Regions from separate parts of the Mesorhizobium sp. GW821-FHT07A06 genome, predicted to be linked through region 3. Evidence: predicted binding sites of a transcription regulator. Region 3 holds the regulator's gene; each other region holds the start of a gene.

Region 1 (4,452 bases), on a different contig from region 3:
TGCCGAGCGCACGGAAGGCAGTATCGACGGCGATTATGAAGCGCTTGTGCGGCTGCTGAAGGAAAATGAAGAGCTGAAGGACCGCGCGCTGCGCGTCGCGGCCGAGATGGAGAACCTTCGCCGCCGCACCGCACGCGACGTGCACGACGCGCGCACCTATGCGGTTGCGAATTTCGCCCGCGACATGTTGTCGGTGTCGGACAATCTGCGCCGCGCGCTGGACGCCATTCCCGCCGAGGCCAAGGCGTCGGGTGATGCCGGCTTCAAGGCGCTCATCGAGGGCGTCGACCTGACCGAGCGCGCCATGCTGTCGGCGCTGGAACGGCACGGGGTCAAGAAACTCGCGCCGGAAGGCGAGAAGTTCGACCCCAATTTCCACCAGGCAATGTTCGAAGTGCCCAATCCCGACGTTCCGGCCAACACGGTGGTCCAGGTCGTGCAGCCGGGCTATTCGATCGGCGAACGGGTGCTTCGCCCGGCCATGGTCGGCGTCGCCAAGGGCGGCCCGAAAATCGCCGCCGAGGCGCCAGTCGAGCCGGGGCCTGTGAATGAGCAGGCGGAGAAGGATGCTTGATAGGGGAGTAGGGCAGTAGGGCACACTGAGAGCCGTATCAATCGTCTGGCTTCGTGTTATCTAATAGATACTGCCCCATTTCCTTACTCCCCTACTGCCTTAGCCATGCATCCCATCGCCCTTCTCGACTATGCCGGCGTTGCCGTTTTCGCGGCGACCGGGGCGTTGGCTGCGTCGCGCAAGCAACTCGACATCATCGGTTTCCTGTTCCTGGCCAGCGTCACCGGTATTGGCGGCGGCACGTTTCGCGACCTCATCCTCAATGTGCCGGTGTTCTGGGTGGCAAACCGCGACTATGTGCTCATCTGCGCTGTCGTTGCGGTCCTGGTCTTCTTCACCGGGCACCGTGTCGAATCCCGTTACAAGCTGTTGCTGTGGCTCGACGCCATCGGGCTGGCCGCCTTTTCGGTGATGGGCGCGGCAAGGGGCCTGGCAATCACCGGTTCGCCCGTGGTTTCGATCATCACCGGCATGCTGACCGCGACCTTTGGCGGCATATTGCGCGATCTCCTGGCCGGCGAGCCTTCCGTGCTGCTGCGGCCGGAAATCTACGTCACGGCGGCCCTGGCCGGCGCCGCCATCTTCACTCTGGGCGATGTCGCCGGATTGCCGCAGATTGTCTCGGGGTTGGCCGGCTTCGTCGTGGCGCTCGCTGTGCGCGGTGGCGCGCTGCGTTTTGGCTGGTCGTTTCCGTCGTACAGGAGCCGGCCGGGAAGGCGGCCGGAGGATATTCCGTGAGCGAGCAGGAAATAGTCTGTGGTCAACAGGCAGTCCGTGATGTCGCGGCGTACTCGCTTCAAGCCGCGAAACGCTGCGCTTCCCCGCCATAGTAGTTGACGTAGCGGGCGCCGATCTCCTTGACCGGCATCACCACGAACACATCGACCGTCGAGAATTCACGGTCGATGACGCAGCCGTCGCCGATGCGGGCGCCGACCCTCAGATAGCCCTTGACCAGAGGCGGCATCGCTGCGATCGCCGCCTTGGCGTTGACCGCCTCGATCGGCATCAAATCCATGGAGCAGTAGCGATCGGAAACCGCGCGCACGTCCCAGGCGGAGTTGGTGCGGCAGTGATGGGCGAGATAGGTGAGCGCCTCCGCGTGAGCGGCCGGCACGGTGCCGTGGAAGGAAGCGCAGCCGGTCATCACGCCGATTTCGTAGTGGTTGATGTAGGCCCAGATGCCTTGCCACAGCGCCTCGATGGTGCGCTTCGAGCGGTATTGCGGCAAAACGCAGGAGCGGCCGAGTTCGAGAAAGCGCTGGCCGGGATGACGGGCGATGAGCTTGGTCAGTTCGAACTCGCCTTCGGAATAGAAGCCGCCGGCGGTGGCCGCGATTTCTTGCCGCAGCAGGCGATAGGTACCGACGATGCGGCGATGTTCGGGGCCGGAAAGCGTCGTATCCAGCACCAGAAGATGGTCGCAGAGCGGATCGAAGCGATCGGCGTCGCGACGGTCCTGCGCCTGGAACAGGTCCTTCCTGGCGCCAAGCTCGTCGTAAAATACCCGGTATCGCACTTCCTGCGCGGCCGCGATCTCGGCCTCGTTGCGGGCGAGCCGCACTTCGAGGTTGCCGATACGACCGAGCGCCGCGCCTTTTATGACGGAATCGACATTACGTCCGGCAAGCAAGGCGCTGCTGGCGTTTGGCCGAGTGTCACATTCCGGCATAACTGTATGCACGAGTGATTCTCCTTCGAGCCATCCCTCTTGGCACGGGGATACGGTGTAGGTGCAACAGGATTGTGACAGTACCGTGATACGGCGTCGCGGGCAATACTTCGTCGGCTGGCGAAAACGGTCAACCGGCTACGCTAGATGAGAAAACATGAAGCGTCTCGCGCCCACGCGGGGCGCGGCGATGCGCTCCAGGCTCCTTGTTTTCATGCATGTCCTGCCGGCAAAGCCAGGGGTCACTTTTGGTTGAAATGCATTGGCCGCGCGCCAGAAAACCGGTTCAAGCGGCGACCTGGCCCTCGACGGCGTTGACCAGCGCATCGGGGTCGAGCGGCTTGGTGACGAAGCCGCTGGCGCCGTGGGCGAGCACCGCATGGCGGGTCTTTTCCTGGCTGTCGGCCGACAGCACCATGATCGGCACCGGCGGGACCGACGTTTCCTCCTCGTGGCGGCGTATCGCGGCGATCGCGTCCAGCCCATCCATGATCGGCATGTGGAGGTCCATCAGCACCACGTCGAAGCGATGCTTGTGCCCCGCACTGGTGACGGCCTCGACCGCGGCCTTGCCATTGCCGACCACCTTGACGCGGTGTCCCGCCTTCAACAGCGTGGCGCGGGCCAGCATGGCATTGATGTCGTTGTCCTCGGCGATCAGCACGGACAGGCCCTGCTGTCGGCCAGTCGACGTGCGAAGCGCCGGGGCGCGGCGCTTTTCCGGCTGCGGCTGCGCTAGCGCCGGCGCATGGCTGGTCAAAAGGACACGCAGAAGTGTTCCCCCGCGCACCGGCCGGGCAAGGAACGTCGCGTAGCCGCTGGCGCGGAACTCGCCAAGCATGCCGCGGTCCGTCGGCGCTATCAGCGTGACGGCTTCGCAATCGGAAAAGCCGCTTAGGCGCAGCCGCTTGAGCAGCCTCCCGTCGCTTTCTTCCATGGCCGCGTCGACCAGGAGCACGTCACAGCCGTTGGCCAGGGACGCGGCCTGCGCCGCGGTGGCGGCGATACCGGCCGTACCGCCATTGGCGCGGATGGTGCGGGCGATGGCGTCGGCCTCGACGGCGTTCCTGGACAGGATCACCGCGTGCCTGCCGGCAAGCGCATTCTGCCGGCCCTGCGGCGCCTCGGTGGCCTCCGTGGCCGGGATTTCGAAGACGAATTCCGATCCTTGGCCAAGCCGGCTGGAGACCGAAATCGTGCCGCCCATGGCAGTCACCAGGCGCTTGGAGATGGCAAGTCCCAGTCCCGCCCCGCCATGCGTGCGCGTCGAGGTGCCGTCGGCCTGCTCGAACTCCTCGAAAATGCGCTCCATGTCCTCGTCGCGCAGGCCGGGACCAGTGTCGGCGATGGTGAAGCAGATGCGATCACTGGTCTCGGTGCGGGCGCGCGCGACGCTGACCAGGACGCCGCCGCTGTCGGTGAACTTGATGGCGTTGCCGATGAGGTTGAGCAACACCTGCCTGACCCGGCCCGGGTCGGCGGTGATCATCTGCGGGACATCCGGCTCGACATGGCAGCCGAGGCCGATATCCTTGGCGAAGGCGCGCGCGGCGAGCAATTCGATAATGTTGTCGGCGATCTCGCGCACCGACATCGGCTGCGGTTCCGGATCGAAGCGACCGGCCTCGATCTTGGAATAGTCGAGCAGATCCTCGATCAGGGCGAGCAAGGCGCTGGCCGAGGTCGAGATGGCGCCGACATAAGTCTGCTGCTCCGGCGACAGGCTGGTGTCGGCGAGCAGCCTGGCCATGCCCATGATGCCGTTCATCGGCGTGCGGATTTCATGGCTGACGGTGGCGAGAAAGCGCGATTTCGCCTGGCTTGCGAATTCGGCTCTTTCGCGCGCTGTGATCAGCGAGGATTCGGCGCGCTTGCGGGCTGTGATGTCGCGGGCGATGGCCCGATGCGAGGCCGCGCCGCTGTCCTTGTCGCGCACCGACAGTTCGATCCACGAGAACCAGCGCGGGCCGCCCGGCGTGCGGATGGCGACATCGGTGGAACTCAGGCACTCGTGATCGGAAAAGGCGGCATCGGGAACGATGCCGACCTCGATGCCGAGTTCGGCCAGGGTCTTGCCGGCAAGGTCGCGGTGATCCGCTCCGACGAGATCGGCGAACACCTTGTTGGCATAGACGATATTGCCGTCGCGATCGCGATGGATGACGAGATCGCCAAGCGCGTCGATGAGACCGCGAAAGCGCTCCTC
Region 2 (4,452 bases), on a different contig from region 3:
CCGATCACCGTGTCCTTGCCGGCGCCGCTTGGCCCCACGACGGCGACAAAGACGCCGTGGCGGATCGGAAACGTCTCGGCGGACAATTCACGTTCGATCAAGGCCGACACCATCATGCGACCCGGCGTCCCTGCCGCCAGACGGTGCGCACGACCGGAACATGGTCATCGACACGCACGCGCACCAGGTCGGCGCGGCGGCCCTGTTCGATGACGCCGCGGTCGGTGAGGCCAACGGCTTCCGCCGGGTTCTTCGAAACCATGGCGACCGCCTGCGGCAGCGAAATGCCTTCGACCATGTCGCCGAGGAAGAAGGCCGACTGGATCAGGCTGAACGGAATATAGTCGGATGACAGGATGTCGAGCAGGCCGTCGCTGGCCAGCGTGCGCGCCGAGACATTGCCCGAATGCGAAGCGCCGCGCATGACGTTGGGCGCGCCCATCAGCACGCCCAGGCCCGCGGCCTTCGAGGCGCGCGCCGCTTCCTCGGTGGTCGGGAACTCGGCGACGCGCACACCTTGCTCGATCGCCTCGTCGACATGGCTCGACGTGGCGTCGTCATGGCTGGCGAGCACGATGCCGCGCTCCTGGCAGGCAGCGGCGATCACCGCGCGGTTCGGCGCCGAATAGCGCGCCGATTCCGCCATCCGCTTCTCGCAGAACAATTTGAAGTCGCGGTCGGTCAGCTTCAGCTTGCGCTGGTAGTAGTAGGCATAGGTTTCGAGATTGACGAACTGACGCTGGCCGGGCGCATGGTCCATCAGCGACGCCAACTTGACCCGGTCGTCCTTATCGAAATTGGCGAAGGCCTGCAGGCAGTCGGGCGCCGAAACCTCGCAGCGCAGATGCAGGAAATGATCGGCGCGCAGACGATCCCGCGCGACGCTGTCCTCGATTGCATCGGCGAGCTTGCGGATATCGGCCAAGGTAAGATCGGCGTCCTCGTCCATGCCGACGCGCAAGGCGTCGAGCACGGTGGTGATGCCGGCCGTCGCCACCTGCGCGTCATGGGCGAGCACCGCCGCGATCGGGTTCCAGCGTACTTTCGGCCGAGGTGCGTAATGGCCCTCGAGATGGTCGGTGTGCAGTTCGACCAGTCCCGGAATGACATAGTCGCCGCCCATGTCGTCGCCGGTGCGGGCAGCGCCGGCATCGATGCCAGCGATGAAGCCGTCGCGCAGCACCAGCGACCCCTCGACGATCTCGTCGGCTAGCACGATACGGGCGTTGGAAAGAACGGTGTCGGCGGTCATTTCGGGCAGTCCTTGATCATCTGGGGCAGGGCCTGTTCAGGCGATTTTTCTGGCCGGTCGGCGTCCCAGCGCGTGCTGGGAAAGCACCATGAAAGGCGCCCCCGGTTCGGTTTCGACAAACAGCGTCAGCGCGTCCACCAGCACAGGTTGTTGCAGCACTTCGGCGAACAGGCTGTCGATTGCCAGGCGAAGACGGGGGCTTTCCTGTGGCCCGACCCGACCCGACAGCGTCATATGGAAGCGAAAGGTCTCGAAGACATAGGGGTAGCCCCACTGGCAGAGATTGCGGAACTCGGCCGGCTTCAGCGAATCGGGGCTGCGCCGCTCGATCTCGGCCTCTGTCAGTGGCGCGCGAAAGCGGTCGAAGTCGCGCACGACCTCGTCGGCGAAACGGTTGAGCGAAGGCAACGGTCCTTCAGGCACCAGCGCGAAGAAGCTGTCGATCTGGCTGACGACGAGACGCGGTATCGTCACGACAGGCGTCGCCTCGGCAAAATGGTCGAGCCCCGCGCGCAGCGACGTCTCCGTCTCGTTGGCGGCTAGGCGGAAGGGGGCTTTCAGCGTCGCGTGGAAGCCATAGCGGCGGGCCGAAGCTGTGTGGAAGGCAACTTCCGCCGCCGCCAGATCGGCCACGGCCTCGACCGGCCTTGTCGCCGCGCCGAACGGGTCGCGGCCCAGCCAATTGGCGGCGATCCGCGCCAGCGGTTCGTCCTGCCGGGGGGTGAAATAGATGGCATAACGCATGGGAAGTCCTCGTCAGATCCGTTGCCATAGGTGATTTCCATGACGGATTGACGAAGCTTTGAAGGGTTTTCGAAGGCAAATCGCGCCAGGCGGTCCTTAGCCGACGATTTTTTCAAACTGGACCAACAACTTCAGCCGGCGCGGCCGGAACGATCAGGCCTTCATCAACCATTCGTGCTCGGGGGCATTGTGGAATTTCCACGTCCGCCTCGGCCCGGCCATGACGTTGAGATAGTACAGATCGTAGCCATGGCAGGCGGCGCAGGGGTGATAACCCTTGGGCACCAGCACGACATCGCCATCCTCGATCGCCATGGCTTCGTCCAGCGCGCGATGGCCGTTCTTGTCGGCGTCGGTGTAGACGCGCTGGAAGGCAAAACCCTGCGGCGGGTTGAGACGGTGATAGTAGGTTTCCTCGAGATAGGATTCATCAGGCAGATTGTCCTGGTCATGCTTGTGTGGCGGGTAGCTCGACGTGTGGCCGCCGGGCGTGATGACCTCGACCACCAGCAGCGAGTCCGCCGGCTTGCCTTCCGGCAGGATGTTGGTGACGTAGCGCGTGTTGGTGCCCTTGCCGCGCACTTCCTGGCCGAGATCGTCGGGTCCGATCACCCGAACCGGCAGGCCGCCGCCAAGACCGGGCGCCGAGCACACCGCGAGTTCCAGCTCGGTATCGGCCGTTACCGACCAGTCCGATCCCTCGGGAATATAGACCGACCACGGCTTGCCTTCGAAGGGCGACATGCGTCCCCCGAGCAGGCCAAGATCCTTGCCGCCGGCTTTCGCCTTGCCCTTGCCGGTGATGAACACCAGGCAGACTTCACGGTCTTCAGTTTTTCCCGACGCGTTTTCGCCGGGCCGCAGCCGGTGCAGGTCGAAACCGACATAGGTCCAGCCAGCGCTTTTCGGCGTTACATGAGCGACGCGGCCATGGCCCTTGTCGGCCTTCACGAGCAGCTTCGACATTTTTGTCTCTCCTATCGCAAATCTTCGAGATTGGCCGAAGCCTCTCAACTTCGTCATCCTAGGGCGCAGCAGGAGCGAAGCTCCGTCGCGAAGACCCTAGGATCCATGCCGTTACCTCGGCCCAAAAGCGCGACGGAACGGAATTCTGCACCGTCACACCACATTCAACGTCATGGCATGGATCCTAGGGTCTGCGCTGCGTCGCTACGCTCCTTGCCACGCCCTAGGATGACGAAGTGAGGAGCGTTCCAGCCAATCGCCAACGTACGCGATGTCATGCACACAGAATCCGATACGCAAAACGCCCGCGCCATGGACCGTTCTACTCCGTCGGCTTGACCGGAGGCTTATCTTCGATCGGCTTGTACAGATAAAAAAACTGCCAGACGCCATAGCCGGCGAAGCCGAGCGCGATGACGCCCCAGAACGGCGTGCCGGTGGCGAACTCGATGATCGACCAGATGACGCAGACCGCGACGACGGCGACACGCCGCCACAGGGGCCGGAAGAACGGGTGTTCGGAATCTTTCATCGGGCCAATCTACAGCAACCTGCCTCGTCGTGAACCCATCGCGTCAGGCATTCGGAAAACCCTGGGTCTCCACCGTGTAGCCGGCGGCCGTCATCACCCGCATCAACTCCTTGTGGCCGACCTGCGCCATCTTGAGCGGCGGGTTCTTTTTCGGGTCCTGCTCGGCCTCGACCACGAACCAGCCCTCATAGCCATGGTCGGCGAAGCGCTGCACGATGGCGCCGAAATCGAGCGAGCCGTCGCCCGGCACGGTGAAGGCGCCGAGAGCCACTGCGTCGAGGAAGGACTGTTTCGTGCGGTCGAGCTTGTCGATCACGTCCATGCGCACATCCTTCACATGGACATGGCTGATGCGCTTATGGTGGTTGTCGATGGCGCGCAGCACGTCGCCGCCGGCAAAGGCCAGATGTCCGGCATCGAGCAGCAGCGGGATGCCTTCGCCGGAATGGCGCATGAAGGCATCGAGTTCCGGCTCGGTCTCGACCACCGCCGCCATGTGGTGGTGATAGGAAAGCGGCATGCCTTGCTCGGCGCACCATTCGCCGAACTCGGTCAGGCGCCTGCCATAGACCTTCATTTCGTCACCGGTGAGTTTCGGCTTGGTGACCAGCGGCTTCGAGCGGTCGCCCTGGATCGAGCGGCCGACCTCGCCATAGACGATGCAAGGCGCATTGACCGCCTTGAACAGGTCGATCATCGGCTGGATGCGGTCCTTGTTCTTGCCCATCTCCTCATCGACCAGCGTTCCGGAAAACCAGCCGCCGCACAGCGTCACGTCGGCTGCCTTCAGGATCGGCAGCATGACGGCGGGGTCGTTGGGAAAACGCCGGCCCATTTCCATGCCGGTGAAGCCGGCCGAACGCGACTGGCGCAGGCACTCCTCCAGCGACACGTCATCGCTCAGTTCCGCAAGATCGTCGTTCCACCACGCGATGGGGGACATGCCCAGTTTGGCTTT
Region 3 (4,452 bases):
GCTCTCGACATCGGTAAGCTGCTTGCCGGGATTGGACTGCGCATCGGCGGAAATGTACTTGTCGCCGGCGGCCTCGATCGCCTTCTTCATGGCGGCCTCGTCGGTTTTCCAGCGCTCTTCCTGGAAGTTCGACCACGAAACACCGATGACCTTGTCCTTCGCCTGCGCGACCGACGCAAGCGTCAGCGACATGGCGACACCCGCCAGGATGGCGGCCGTGAATCTCTTCATGATATCCTCCCTGCGCCGCGTATGGCGCGACCAAACTGACCCGAAGGCCGGCACAGAGGCTCTATTTTTTCGAGCCTCAAAAAAAATACTGGTCCATCGTCGAAACGCTGTCAACATCGATTCTGATGGATATTGAGGTGTCGCGGACTTTTTTTCGAGCCCCGCAATAAATAAATGACAGCACCATCCGCTTCTGCCAGTATTTGTCCCGGTTGCCGGCAGTGTTCGAGGGGCAGGAAGAACCGCGGCGACCGGGGAGGATGTGGGAAAGTATGTCGGTCGGAATCCGCCACGACGATCTGCGCCGGCGCAACCGCGCCATGGTGATTGCGGCCGTGCGCCGGGCCGGCCAACCGTCGCGCACCGAGATCGCCGCGACCACCGGCCTCAGCCATTCGACCATATCGGCGATCTCTTCCGACCTGATCGGCGAAGGCATCCTGGCCGAGGGCAAGCCGAGCGAGGCCGGTGCGCTCAAACGCGGCCGGCCACAGGTCGGCCTCGGCCTCAACCCGGAGGCCGCGGCCATCATGACCGTGGTGCTGTCGCTGAATTTCCTGTCCGTCGCCGTCATCGACTATGCCGGCCAGGTGATATCGGAGGAACAGCGCCGGCTGGACACGCTGACCATGTCGCGTGAGGCGCTGATCGGTGAATGCGTCGCCATTGTACGGCGCCGCCTCGAGGATCCCGATATCGACGTGCGCAGCGTCGCCCGCATCGCACTGGCGATCCAGGGCATCACCGACACCGAGGCCAGGGCCATGCTGTGGTCGCCGATCACGCCGCAGACCGATATCGCCTTCGCCGACATACTGGAAGCCGAGTTCGGCATCCCGGCCACCATGGAGAACGACTGCAACATGATGGCCGTGGCGCTGCGCTGGCGCGACCCCGAACGCTACCGCGACGACTTCATCGCCATCCTTTTGTCGCACGGCATCGGCATGGGCCTGGTGCTGAAGGGCGAGTTGTTCACCGGCACCCATTCGTCGGGCGGCGAGTTCGGCCACATGATCCATCGGCCAGGCGGCGCGCTCTGCCGATGCGGGCGGCGCGGGTGCGTCGAGGCTTATGCCGGCAACTACGCCATCTGGCGCAATGCCAGGCAGCTTGGCGAGGACACCGAGCCGGTCGCCGATGTCAGCGATGCGCAGATGCGGGCGCTCGCCGCCACGGCACGTGAACGGGCCGGGCCCGAGCGCGAAGCCTATCGCAAGGCCGGGGAAGCACTGGGTTACGGCCTCGGCAGCCTGTTCGCGCTGATCGATCCCGCCCCCGTGGCCATGGTCGGCGTCAGCGCCGCCGCCTTCGACCTGATCGAGCCGGCATTGCGCGAGGCGATCGCCCAGACCGCTGGCGGCCAGCACTCGAAATCGATTTCGTTCGACACCGAACCGAACGAGCTGCCCCTGATCCGCGAGGGCTGTGCCATGCGCGCACTGACCTTCGTCGATCAGGAAATCTTCGCGCCGGGCGTGCAGGCGAGAGGGAGTGCTGGGAAGAATGTGGCTTGAGCGAACGCCTGTGCCGATCCCACAGATCAGCGCTGGAGATTGGCCGAGCCCCCTCGAGGTCGTCATCCCTGGCCGGAGCAGGAGCGAAGCTCCGTCGCGGAGACCCTGGGATGACGAAGCCATAAGCTCTGAGCCAACACCAAATGCGTTCTATCCGGGAGCGGATGCAACCCGTCAACGCTTCCGCGCCAAGGACCTAATCCTCACGGATCGCGTAGCCTGCCCCACGGATGGTGCGGATGACGTCGGGCATGCGGCCATTGTTGACCGCCTTGCGCAGGCGGCCGACATGCACATCCACGGTGCGCTCGTCGATATAGATCGTCTCACCCCAGACATTGTCGAGCAGTTGGCTGCGCGAGAACACGCGGCCGGGATGGCGCATCATGAATTCCAGAAGGCGGAATTCGGTCGGCCCAAGCCGGATCTCGCTCTTCTTGCGGTAGACCCGGTGCGATTCACGGTCGAGCACGATGTCGCCGACCTTGAGCACGCTGGACAGCACTTCCGGCTTGGCGCGGCGCAGCAGCGCCTTGACGCGGGCCATGAATTCCGGCGTCGAGAACGGCTTGACCAGATAGTCGTCAGCACCGGTCGAAAGGCCGCGCACGCGGTCGCTCTCCTCGCCGCGCGCCGTCAGCATGATGATCGGCAGCCGTTCGGTCTCGGGCCGCATGCGCAGGCGCCGACAGAGTTCGATGCCGGACACCGCCGGCACCATCCAGTCGAGCACCAGAAGGTCGGGCACGTTCTCCTGCAGGCGGATTTCAGCCTCGTCGCCGCGCGGCACCACCTCGACCTGGTAGCCTTCGGATTCAAGATTGTAACGGAGCAGCACTCCCAGCGGCTCCTCATCCTCCACCACCATAATGCGTGGCGCGATCATCGATTGGTCACCTCTTGCGTCAAGCCGCCGGCGCCGACATCGCCGTCTCGTCCTGTTTGGGGCGGTTGGCGGGCAGTTGCGTGCCGGTCAGGACATAGTACGCGTTCTCGGCGATGTTGGTCACATGGTCGCCGATGCGTTCGAGATTCTTGGCGCAGAACAACAGATGCGTGCAAGCGGTGATGTTGCGCGGATCTTCCATCATGTAGGTCAGGAGTTCGCGGAACACCGACGTGTATTTGACGTCGATGCGTTCGTCGTCGGCGCGCAGCTTCGCAAGCGCGGCGGCATCGCGCGCCGCATACTCCTCGATCACGCCCTGCACCTGGATCAGCACCAGTTGCGCCATGGCGTCGATGGAATGCGACAGGTCGCGCGGCGTTGCGGCGAGACCGACGGTGCCGACGCGCTTGGCGATGTTCTTGGCAAGGTCGCCAATGCGTTCGAGGTCGCCGGCCATGCGGATCGACCCGACGACATGGCGCAGATCGTCGGCCATCGGCTGGCGCTTGGCGATCAGCGTGATGGCGCGATCGTCGAGTTCGCGCTGGCGTGCATCCATGATGGCGTCGTCGGAGACCACGCGCTGTGCCAGCGCATTGTCGGAATTCAACAGCGCCTTGGTGGCACCGCCGACCATCGAGCCGGCGAGATCGCCCATGTCGCTGATCAGCCTGCTGATCTGTCCGAGATCCTCGTCGAAGGCTGCGACTGTGTGTTCGGCCATGATCCTGGTCCTCGTAATGCGTGCGATCAGCCGAAGCGGCCGGTGATGTAGTCTTGCGTGCGTTTTTCGCGGGGCGACGTGAAGATCTTCTCGGTACGGTCGAATTCGACCAGTTCGCCCAGATACATGAAGGCGGTCTGCTTCGAGACGCGCGCCGCCTGCTGCATGTTGTGGGTGACGATGACGATCGTGTAGTCGGCTTGCAGCTCGTCGATCAGTTCCTCGATCTTGGCGGTCGACAGCGGATCGAGCGCGGAGGCCGGCTCGTCGAGCAGGATGACCTCCGGCTTCACCGCCACCGTGCGGGCGATGCACAGCCGCTGCTGCTGGCCGCCCGACAGGCTGAGGCCGCTGGCATTGAGCTTGTCCTTGACCTCCGTCCACAGGGCTGCGCGCTTCAGCGCCTGCTCGACACGGCCGTCCATCTCGGCCTTGCTGATCTTCTCATAGAGCCTGACGCCGAAGGCGATGTTCTCATAAATCGACATCGGGAACGGCGTCGGCTTCTGGAACACCATGCCGATCTTGGTGCGCAAAAGGTTGAGGTCCTGCGAGCGGTCGAGAACGTTCTGGCCGTCGAGCAGCACCTGGCCCTCGGCGGTCTGCTTGGGGTAGAGCTCGTAGATGCGGTTGAAGACGCGCAGCAGCGTCGACTTTCCGCAGCCGGAAGGGCCGATGAAGGCGGTGACGCTGCGCTCGGGCAGCGACAGCGTGATATCCTTCAGCGCCTTCGACTGGCCGTAGTAGAAGTTGAGGTTCTTGACCTCGATCTTGGCCTTGGCCGCCGCCTCGGCGGCGATCGTCATGTCTGGAGACAACATCTGGCTCATTTGTCCTCTCTGCGTCCTGTCAGGCTGCGCGCAAAGATGCTGAGCGCGAGAACCGTCAATGTGATTATGAGTGCGCCGGTCCAGGCCAGTTGCTGCCATTCCTCGTAGGGGCTGAGAGCGAACTGGAAGATGGTGACTGGCAGGCTGGCCATCGGCGCGTTGAGATTGCTGGACCAGAACTGGTTGTTCAGCGCCGTGAAAAGAAGGGGTGCGGTCTCGCCGGAGATGCGGGCAATGGCCAGCAATATGCCGGTGACGATG
Region 4 (4,452 bases), on a different contig from region 3:
CGCCGCGATACGGCATCGAGGCCACGCTGGTCGACGGCACCGACATCGCCAATTGGGAAAAGGCGGTCAGGCCCAACACCAAGCTCTTCTTCCTGGAAAGCCCGACCAACCCGACACTGGAAGTGGTCGACATATCAGCCGTCGCCGCACTGGCCAATTCAATCGGCGCGCGGCTTGTCGTCGACAATGTCTTCGCCACGCCCTTGCAGCAAAAGCCGTTGCAGCTTGGCGCGCATATCGTCGTCTATTCGGCGACCAAGCACATTGACGGCCAGGGCCGCTGTCTCGGCGGCGTGATCCTGTCGGACAAGAAGTGGATCGACGAGAACCTGCACGACTATTTCCGCCATACCGGCCCCAGCCTGTCGCCCTTCAATGCCTGGACGCTGCTGAAGGGCCTGGAGACGCTGCCGCTGCGCGTGCGCCAGCAGACCGAGAGCGCTGGCAGGATCGCCGATTTTCTCGCCGAGCAGCCGCAGATCGCGCGTGTCATCTATCCCGGCCGCGCCGACCACCCGCAGGCCGATATCGTCAAGAAGCAGATGTCGGGTGGCTCGACGCTGATCTGCCTCGATGTCAAGGGCGGCAAGCAGGCAGCCTTCGCCCTGCAGAATGCACTCGACATCGTGCTGATCTCGAACAACCTTGGCGACGCCAAGAGCCTGATCACCCATCCGGCGACGACGACGCACAAGAATTTGAGCGACGAAGCCCGCGCCGAACTCGGCATCGGGCCCGGTACGTTGAGATTGTCGGCCGGCCTGGAAGACACCGACGACCTTCTGGAGGACATCGCACAGGCGTTGAAAGCCGCCCAATAGCAGGCCGTCCAGACGGCGTCGACCGCGGCGGGTTCAAGCGCGCGACGGCGTCTCTTCAAGTTCGGCGGCCTTGGTGCCGATGGTCATCGCGTTGCCGCGCCAGTCGACAGCGCCGCCGAGCCAGCCGCGCGCCCACATGGCTGGAAGCATCAAGTCCCGCACAATCATCGCCGCGACCATACGCGGCGACAGGTACCAGCCGTTGGACCAGGCCAGTGCGCATTCCGGAAGGTAGAAGGCCGCAAGCACGGCGACGGCTGTCAGCGGCAGGCTGAAGCCGGCGCTTGCCGCCGCACCCAGCGCAAGCACCAGCGGCACCCCCGCGCCGGTCAGGATTTCAGGCGCGAAGAACAGAGGAAAGGTAACGCGGCGCAGGCGCGCCCAGCGAGCCTGGCGGGACCAGATCTCGCCAAGCGTGCGGCGGCCAAGCGGCTGTTCGAAGGGCGAAGCGACGAGATTGACGCGCAGGCCGACCCCATTGACCAGCTTGGTCGCGGCGGCGTCCTCGGCGATTTCGGCTGCCAGCGCGCGGATGCCGCCATTGGCATCCAGCATCGGCTTGTTCCAAAGCATGCTCTTGCCCTGGGCAAAGCCAAGGCCGAGCGCCTCACCGGCATACTGCCAGCGCGCCTGCAGCGTGTTGAGGAAGGCGCATTCGACCTCGGCCCAGAAGCCATCCGGCCGTGAGCCTATCGGCGTCGAGCAGACAAGGCCTGTGTTTGGCCGCCACGCCGCAATCAGATGCTGGATGTAATCTCTGGGCATCAGCACGTTGGAATCGGCCAGGACGACCCAGTTGTGCCGCGCCGCCTCCCAGCCCTTGACGCAATTGTTGAGCTTGGGATTGGCGCTGACGCGATCGTCACCGATCAACAGCCGGGCCGGCACCTCGGGGAAATGGGCGATGGCCTGTCTGATCAAACCGACCACCGGATCATCGGCGTGGGCAACGCAGAAGATCAACTCATAGCGCGGCCAGTCGAGCGAGAAGGCGCGTTCCAGCGTCTCGTGCGTGAACGGCTCGACACCACGCGACGGCACGACAATCGACACCGGCGGCAACTTGCCGGCAGGCCGTGCGATCGTGGTGCGCCGTTTCAGCCGCGAAGCGGCCAGCGCGATGCTGGCAGCGTTGGAAAGGATAAGAGCAGTCGAAAGCGAGGTGGCTATGAGAGTGAGTTCCATCGAGGTCTGGGCACTCCGGAAGAGACGGCCCGCGGTGTGGCCGCTTTCAACAGTTCGACAGAGCGCCGAGTCGCTCGGTTCGCGCACACCACCATTGTCATGTGTCACTTAAATGACATTCTTTGCCGGCACCTGCCTTTCGAGGACGAGCGCGTCAAGACGCGCACGTTGACCTCCTCGCCTGGAGGGCCGAGAGTTTTATTTTGTTTGAGCATGGCCTTTGAACAAACGGGAAGCGTTTGACCGAGAAAACCGGTTCCACTTTTCGCGATCATGCTCGATATCGTTTTGGAGCCGCTTATGTACCGCGCCGTAACGCGCAATATCGAAGTGCAGGTCAGGCCGTTCTATCTCGAGGACCGTTCGGATCCTTCCGAGAACCGCTACGTCTGGGGCTACCAGATAACGATCGACAACCAGTCGGACGAATTCGTGCAGCTTCTGTCGCGCTATTGGCACATCACCGACGGCGCCGGCCGGGTCGAGGAAGTGCGCGGCCCCGGCGTTGTCGGCGACCAGCCCGAACTCAATCCCGGCGACAGCTATCAATACACGTCGGGCTGCCCGCTCTCGACACCGTCAGGGATCATGGTCGGACGCTATACGATGCGCAACCAGCGCGGCGAGACATTCGACATCGCCATCCCGGCCTTTTCGCTGGATCTGCCGGGAACGAGACGGACGGTGAATTAGCGTCCTTCTCCCCGTTGCACGGGGAGAAGGCTCGACTCACTGCGCAGCGAATTCCGCAGGGTCGAAGTCATATTGCTTCGAGCAGAATTCGCAGGCGACGTGGATGCCGCCATCCTCGGTCGAGTCCTTGATCTCCTGCGCGGAGAAGCCCTCGAGGATGCCGCGGATCTTGTCCCTGGAGCATGAGCACTGGTCGGCGACGGGGACGCCGCCGAAAACGCGCACGCCATGCTCATGGAACAGGCGATAGAGCAGCCGTTCGGCGCCGATCGTCGGATCGATCAGCTCTGTCGGTTCGATGGTGCCGAGCAGCGCCAGCAATTCCTGCCAGGAATTGTCGGCCGGATCGTGGATCTCCTCGCGTGGATCGCCGTCGCCGCCGGGCAGGTCCGGAACGCGCATACGCTCGGGGGACTGCGGCAGGAACTGCGCCAGGATGCCGCCGGCACGCCACTGTTCGCGCGCGCCACCAGGGCCCGGCGTCAAAAGCTTGGCCACAGACAGCCTGATATCCGTCGGAATCTGTTCCGACTGGCGGAAATAGGTACGCGCCGCGTCCTCCAGCGTCTCGCCGTCGAGTTGCACGATACCCTGATAGCGCTGCATGTGGGCACCCTGGTCGATGGTCAGCGCCAGCACGCCGCTGCCGAGCAGCGTCTGCTGGGACGTCTCTCCTGCCGCGACCAGCGCCTCGAGCCGATCCGCATCGAAGCGCGCATAGGCGCGCAGCGCCGAAGGCGTCGTGAAATCCGCCACCAGCATGTCGACCGGCCCGTCGGTGCGGGTCTGCAGGATGAACTTGCCCTCGAATTTGAGCGAGGTGCCGAGCAGCACCGTCAGCACGCAGGCTTCCGCCAGCAGGCGGGCGACCGGCTCGGGATAGTCGTGGCGGCTGAGGATGGCGTCGAGCATCGGCCCGAGCTGGACCGTGCGACCGCGCACGTCGAGCGGGCCGACCTCGAAAGGCACGACATGGTCGTCGCCGGCATAGCCGAACTCGCCGAGTTTGGGGTGATGTTCAGTCACTTGATGCGTTTCCAACATGACAAAGCTCCAGGGCGCGGCCATGCCGCCCGCTGGGGTGCATGCGTCCAAACGCGCTTGATTTGCGTGATGCGGCGCAGATAGGCATCGCGCCCCCGCAGATCAAGCGCCCGGACACTTCATCTCAAGCACCAAGACACCAGGCGAGCACCGCCTTCTGGGCGTGGAGCCGGTTCTCGGCCTCGTCGAAGACCACCGAATGGGGTCCGTCGATAACCTCGTCGGTCACTTCCTCGCCGCGATGCGCCGGCAGGCAGTGCATGAACAGCGCGTCCGGCTTGGCATGCGCCATCAGCTTCGCGTTGACCTGGTAGGGCGAGAAGACGTTGTGGCCACGGGCGCGATGCTCCTGGCCCATCGACACCCAGCAATCGGTGACGACGCAGTCGGCCTGGTCGACGGCTTCCTCGGGCGAGCGGGTGAAATGGAGCTTGCCGCCATGCGCCCTGGACCAGTCGACGTGCTTCTGCGCCGGCTCGCTGCCTTCGGGAACGGCGACATTGAGGTTGAAGCGGAACCGTGCAGACGCTTCGAGCAGCGAATGCAGCACATTGTTGCCGTCGCCGGTCCAGGCGATGGTCTTGCCGGCAACCGGACCGCGATGCTCCTCGAAGGTCATGATGTCGGCCATCAGCTGGCAGGGATGGGTGTCGTCGGTCAGCCCGTTGATCACCGGCACAGTGGCGTTCTCGGTCAGTTCCAGCAACCG

The links. Region 3 encodes PhoB, which activates phosphate uptake and scavenging genes when phosphate is short. Its sites were predicted from a motif close to TGTCATNNANCTGTCAT; they were not measured.
Region 1: olsB (l-ornithine N(alpha)-acyltransferase) is a predicted target of PhoB. The motif match lies at 2,310-2,326, and genes of this name have one in related genera.
Region 2: AC07SZ_RS13495 (DUF1045 domain-containing protein) is a predicted target of PhoB. The motif match lies at 2,036-2,052, and genes of this name have one in related genera.
Region 4: AC07SZ_RS23680 (ceramide glucosyltransferase) is a predicted target of PhoB. The motif match lies at 2,108-2,124, and genes of this name have one in related genera.

The regions. Positions count from the first base shown of each region.
Region 1 covers NZ_JBWKRC010000004.1:291,518-295,969, forward strand. The annotation lists gene grpE (nucleotide exchange factor GrpE) at 1-574, shown strand, start outside; gene AC07SZ_RS15650 (trimeric intracellular cation channel family protein) at 680-1,312, shown strand; gene olsB (l-ornithine N(alpha)-acyltransferase) at 1,371-2,246, opposite strand; gene AC07SZ_RS15660 (hybrid sensor histidine kinase/response regulator) at 2,533-4,452, opposite strand, start outside.
Region 2 covers NZ_JBWKRC010000003.1:614,413-618,864, forward strand. The annotation lists gene phnN (phosphonate metabolism protein/1,5-bisphosphokinase (PRPP-forming) PhnN) at 1-116, opposite strand, end outside; gene AC07SZ_RS13490 (alpha-D-ribose 1-methylphosphonate 5-triphosphate diphosphatase) at 113-1,252, opposite strand; gene AC07SZ_RS13495 (DUF1045 domain-containing protein) at 1,289-1,996, opposite strand; gene iolB (5-deoxy-glucuronate isomerase) at 2,150-2,962, opposite strand; gene AC07SZ_RS13505 (DUF3329 domain-containing protein) at 3,285-3,494, opposite strand; gene iolE (myo-inosose-2 dehydratase) at 3,538-4,452, opposite strand, start outside.
Region 3 covers NZ_JBWKRC010000005.1:493,385-497,836, reverse strand. The annotation lists gene xylF (D-xylose ABC transporter substrate-binding protein) at 1-231, opposite strand, end outside; gene AC07SZ_RS19590 (ROK family protein) at 504-1,748, shown strand; gene phoB (phosphate regulon transcriptional regulator PhoB) at 1,945-2,634, opposite strand; gene phoU (phosphate signaling complex protein PhoU) at 2,654-3,361, opposite strand; gene pstB (phosphate ABC transporter ATP-binding protein PstB) at 3,388-4,191, opposite strand; gene pstA (phosphate ABC transporter permease PstA) at 4,188-4,452, opposite strand, start outside.
Region 4 covers NZ_JBWKRC010000008.1:36,439-40,890, forward strand. The annotation lists gene AC07SZ_RS23675 (O-succinylhomoserine sulfhydrylase) at 1-821, shown strand, start outside; gene AC07SZ_RS23680 (ceramide glucosyltransferase) at 855-2,006, opposite strand; gene apaG (Co2+/Mg2+ efflux facilitator ApaG/CorD) at 2,307-2,699, shown strand; gene AC07SZ_RS23690 (Hsp33 family molecular chaperone) at 2,736-3,767, opposite strand; gene argF (ornithine carbamoyltransferase) at 3,868-4,452, opposite strand, start outside.